DNA from 2 places in the Thauera sp. JM12B12 genome. Region 1 is predicted to be linked to the other one. Evidence: predicted binding sites of a transcription regulator. Region 1 holds the regulator's gene; the other holds the start of a gene.
The links. The regulator FNR, encoded in region 1, switches genes on or off when oxygen is low (the NO sensors DNR and NnrR bind a similar motif). The targets are predictions, from matches to a motif close to TTGANCTAGNTCAA.

Region 1 (2,398 bases):
CGTAGCCGGCCTCGGTGAGGCGGCGGATGCCGAGCTGCAGCAGCTGCAGCTTGGTGTCGGCGGTGGGCATGTCGCCGCTGTTGATGCGGCGCTGGGGCTTGAAGAGGCCGGGCAGGTGCGCGTAGCTGTAGAGCGAGATGCGATCGGGCGAGATCGCGAGCACCTGCTCCAGCGTGCGGTTGAAGCTGATCACGTTCTGCTTGGGCAGGCCGTAGATCAGGTCCATGCTCACCGACTTGAAGCCGGTCGCGCGCGCCGCATCGATGACGAGCTTGGTCTCGTCGTAGCTCTGGATGCGATTGACCGCCGCCTGCACGTCCTCGGCAAAGTCCTGCACGCCCACGCTCATGCGGTTGAAGCCGAGATCGGCGAGCAGCTTGACGGTGTCGAAATCGACCTTGCGCGGATCGACCTCGATCGAATACTCGCCGTTGGGGACCAGCGTGAAGTGCTCGCGCACCGAGGCCATCAGCTCGCGCATCTCGTCGTGCGACAGGAAGGTCGGCGTCCCGCCGCCGAGATGCAACTGCGTGACCTGGCGGCTTCCCTCCAGGCAAGCCGCTTGCATCGCAATCTCTTTCGCCAGATATTTCAGGTACTTGGCGGAGCGCCCATGATCCTTGGTGATGATCTTGTTGCAGGCGCAGTAGTAGCAGATCGTGTTGCAGAACGGGATGTGGAAGTATAATGAGAGCGGTTTGCTTACGCCGCCCACGGCTCGTTTGGCGAGCCAGGACTTCAGCGCCTCGGCATTGAAGGCCTCGACGAAGCGATCCGCCGTCGGATAGGAAGTGTACCGCGGTCCGTTGATGTCGAATCTACGGATGAGTTGCGGATCGAAGATGAGTTCGTTCTGGCTTTTCATGATCTTGCTGCGGCAGTGTGTGCCGAACAATGGCAGAACACCGTATTTTTTTGGTTGACGTGGGTCAACGGGCATGACTTGAAAGTCCGCTCGCGCCCATGTCGGCGTCTTTCGTCGGGGAAGCAGGATTATCGTGCAGATGAGGGCAACCGTGCCAATTACCGTGAACGGGTTGAAGACTGCCTGTTCGCAGTGCAACCTGGTCGAGCTTTGCCTGCCCTTCGGCATGTCCGACAGCGAGTTGAGCCGTCTCGACGAGCTCGTGGGCGCGCGGCGCAAGGTCAAGCGCCAGCAGAACCTCTACCGGGCAGGCGACCCCTTCGAGGCGATCTACGCGATCCGTGCGGGCTCGTTCAAGACCGACGTGCTGCTGGAGGACGGCCGGGAGCAGGTCACCGGCTTCCAGATGACCGGCGAGATCCTCGGCCTCGACGGCATCAGCACCGAGGCCCACAGCTGCAATGCCGTCGCCCTCGAAGACAGCGAGGTGTGCGTGATCGCATACGACAAGCTCGAGCAGCTCTCGCACGAGATCGACGGACTGCAGCTCCAGTTCCACAAGGTCATGAGCCGCGAGATCGTGCGCGACCACGGCGTGATGATGCTGCTCGGCTCGATGCGCGCCGAGGAGCGCCTGGCCGCCTTCCTGCTCAACATGTCGCAGCGCTTCAACGCGCGCGGCTTCTCGTCGCAGGAGTTCAACCTGCGCATGACGCGCGAGGAGATCGGCTCCTATCTCGGGCTCAAGCTCGAGACCGTGTCGCGCGCGTTCTCGCGCTTCCAGGAAGACGGGCTCATCTCGGTTCAGCAGAAGCACGTGCTGCTGCTCGACCCTGCCGGACTGAAGAGGCTGATCCAGCACCAGCAGGGCGTGCGCTGAGATCGGTGGCCGCCTCAGGCCAGGAAGCCGGCGACCTGCTTGGTGAAGGCCACCGAGACGATCCACGCATAGACGAGCAGCGCCGCGGTGAAGGCGGTGATGCGCATGCCCATGGTGCGCCCGCGCTTGAGGGCGAGGGTACCGAGCAGGATGTAGGCAAGCAGACCGAGAACCTTTGCGGTGACCCAGCCGGCCGCAAACGGGTACTGCTGGATCATCACGGCGAGCGTGATCGCAGACAGCAGCAGCAGGCTGTCGATGACGTGCGGCAGCACCCGGGTCAGGCGGTGCTGCAGCAGCGGGCTGCCGGTCATCATCCACAAGCCGCGCAGCAGGAAGCCTGCCGCACTGAGGGCGACGCAGGTGACGTGAAGGTGCTTGATCGCGTAATACATTCGTTCTCCTCTCGATAGCCGGCCCGAGAGCCGGGAGCAGCCGGCAGCGAGCCGGCTCGATTAAAATTGCGACGCCTTACGGAGAGTCCATTCGATGCCCCCCCACGCCCAGCTCGACATTCCGTCCCTGCTCAAGCGCATTCCGCTCTTCAGCGAGCTTTCGGACGCCGACATCCAGCGCGTCACCCGCTACACCCGCGACCGTCACGTCGCGCGCGGCGAGGTCTTGTTCCAGCGCGGAGACCAGCCGCACGGCTT
Region 2 (2,398 bases), 350 kb from region 1:
AGGTGATGACGGCGGCGAGTTCCTTCGCGCTCAGCTGCTTGCCGAAAGCCTGCATCGCGGTGCCTTCCTTGCCGAAGAGCACGATGTGGATGTGCGCGGCCGGCTCGCCCATCGCGATCGCGCTACCCTTCAGGCCGGGGAACACGCCCGCCAGGCCCTCGCCATTGGGCTGGTGGCAGGCCACGCAGGCGCGGTCGTAGACCTCCTGGCCAAGTGCCATCAGCTCGTCCATGCTCATCGGGCCGGCGGTCGCCGCCTCGGCCCTCGCCTGCTCGGCAAGCGCCACCTGCTGGGCCGCCCAGGCCTCGAAGTCCTCGGGCGTCTTCACCTCCACCGCAACCGGCATGAAGCCGTGGTCGCGCCCGCACAGCTCGGCGCACTTGCCGTAGTACAGGCCGGGCTTGTCGACGCGCGTCCAGGTCTCGTTGATGAAGCCGGGCACGGCGTCCTTCTTGATCGCGAAGTCGGGCACCCACCACGAGTGGATGACGTCGTCGGCGGTGAGCAGGAAGCGCACCTTCTTGCCCGTTGGCAGAACCAGCGGCTTGTCCACCGCCATCAGGTAGTCGGGGGATTTCTCCGCCTCGTTGGCGATCTGCGCGCGCGGGGTGGCAAGCACCGAATAGAACTCGATCGGGTAGTCGAGGTACTTGTAGTGCCACTTCCACTGCGAGCCGGTGACGAGCACGGTGAGCTCGGAGGCGGAGACGTCCTCCATCGCGATCAGCGTGCGTGTAGCCGGCACGGCCATCGCGATCAGGATCAGCACCGGGATCGCGGTCCACAGGATCTCGATCTTCATGCTGCCGTGGAACTGCGCCGGCACCACGCCCTTGGCCTTGCGGTGGTGGATGATCGACCAGAACATCAGGCTGAACACGACCAGCGCGATCGCGACGCAGATGTAGAAGATCGTCATGTGCAGGTCGAAGACCTGCTGGCTGATCTCGGTGGCGCCGCGCGTCATGTTGAAGCGGGGTTCCTGCGCGCCCGCCGGAATACCGGTCGCGAGCAGCGTGGCTGCGACCGTGGGGTGGTTCAGATACGTCCTCGCCTGCCACAACCCGGATGAACGGTGTCTCACTGCCGACCCCCTCTTATCGTTATGGGTGTGATGCCGCTACAACAGCGCAACTGAAGTCCTGACTGCTCCCTGTGCCTTTCGCCGAGCCCGCGAGCGCGGCATGCCGTTTCCCCCTCTCCCCTCGACCCTCGTCAGCGCCAACGGAATGGCCACGACGACCCGGAGTTTAGATTCAATATAAACCTCAACAAGGGAAAGGCAAGGCACGACAAGAACGCGCGCGAGATCGATTCCAATTCGCCCTATTGACCCCTCAAAGCGTGGTCCGGATCAATCGGGGAATACCTGCACCTCGCGCGGAGGGATCGTCGCCAGCGCGCGCCCGGCCCCATGCCGGACGAAAAACGGCGACCCGCAGGCCGCCGTTCTTCGTATCATCGCGCGCCGGGCTCAGCGCTTGAAGCGCTCCTCGGCGATCGCGTCCGCGACCTCGCCGGTCGGGCGCTCTTCCTTGCGCGCGCGCTCGAAGACTTCCATCAGGTTGTCGTGGATGCCCTCGATGTGCTTGAGCAGCGCGCCGCGGTCGAAGCCGATGCGCTCGTGGTAGACGTCGATGATGCCGCCGGCGTTGATGACGTAGTCGGGCGCGTACAGGATGCCGCGCTTCATGAGCTCGACGCCGTGGCGCGGCTCGGCGAGCTGGTTGTTGGAGGCGCCGGCGACGATTTTCGCCTTCAGTTGCGGGATGGTGCTGTCGTTCAGGATGGCGCCGAGCGCGCACGGGGCGAAGACGTCGACGTCGAGCGCGAAGATCTCCTCCGGCGCGACCACGATGGCGCCAAGCTCGCGGCCAGCCTGCACCAGCGGCTCGCGGTGGATGTCGGTCACCCACAGCTGGGCGCCAGCTTCCTTGAGCTGGCGGGCGAGGTCGTAGCCGACGTTGCCCACGCCCTGCACCGCCACGCGCAAGCCTTCGAGCGAGTCGCGGCCGAGGCGCTCCTTCACCGCCGCCTTGATGCCGATGAAGGTGCCATAGGCGGTGGCGGGCGACGGATCCCCGCTGCGCGTGCCCTGGTCGGACGGCTTGTCGACGATGCCGGCCACGTGCTGGGTGAACTGCGCCATGTACTTCATGTCGGCGACGCTCGTGCCGGAATCCTCGGCGGCGATGTAGCGGCCGTTCAGCTGCTCGAGCGCGCGGGCGAAGGCTGCGAGCAGCTCGGGCGTCTTCTGCGTGCGCGGGTTGCCGATGATCACCGACTTGCCGCCGCCGAGCTTGAGGTTGGCCATCGCCGACTTGTAGGTCATGCCGCGCGACAGGCGCAGCACATCGCGGATCGCCTCCTCCTCGCTGGCGTAGGGCCACATGCGGCA

Region 2: a site for FNR is predicted at 1,345-1,358, ahead of coxB (cytochrome c oxidase subunit II). Genes of this name have one in related genera too.

What each region holds. Positions count from the first base shown of each region.
Region 1 is NZ_CP154859.1:3,173,340-3,175,737, forward strand. It holds gene hemN (oxygen-independent coproporphyrinogen III oxidase) at 1-865, opposite strand, end outside; gene fnr (fumarate/nitrate reduction transcriptional regulator Fnr) at 1,005-1,745, shown strand; gene AAG895_RS14350 (SirB2 family protein) at 1,760-2,140, opposite strand; gene AAG895_RS14355 (Crp/Fnr family transcriptional regulator) at 2,235-2,398, shown strand, end outside.
Region 2 is NZ_CP154859.1:3,525,210-3,527,607, forward strand. It holds gene coxB (cytochrome c oxidase subunit II) at 1-1,084, opposite strand, end outside; gene AAG895_RS16020 (Glu/Leu/Phe/Val dehydrogenase dimerization domain-containing protein) at 1,475-2,398, opposite strand, start outside.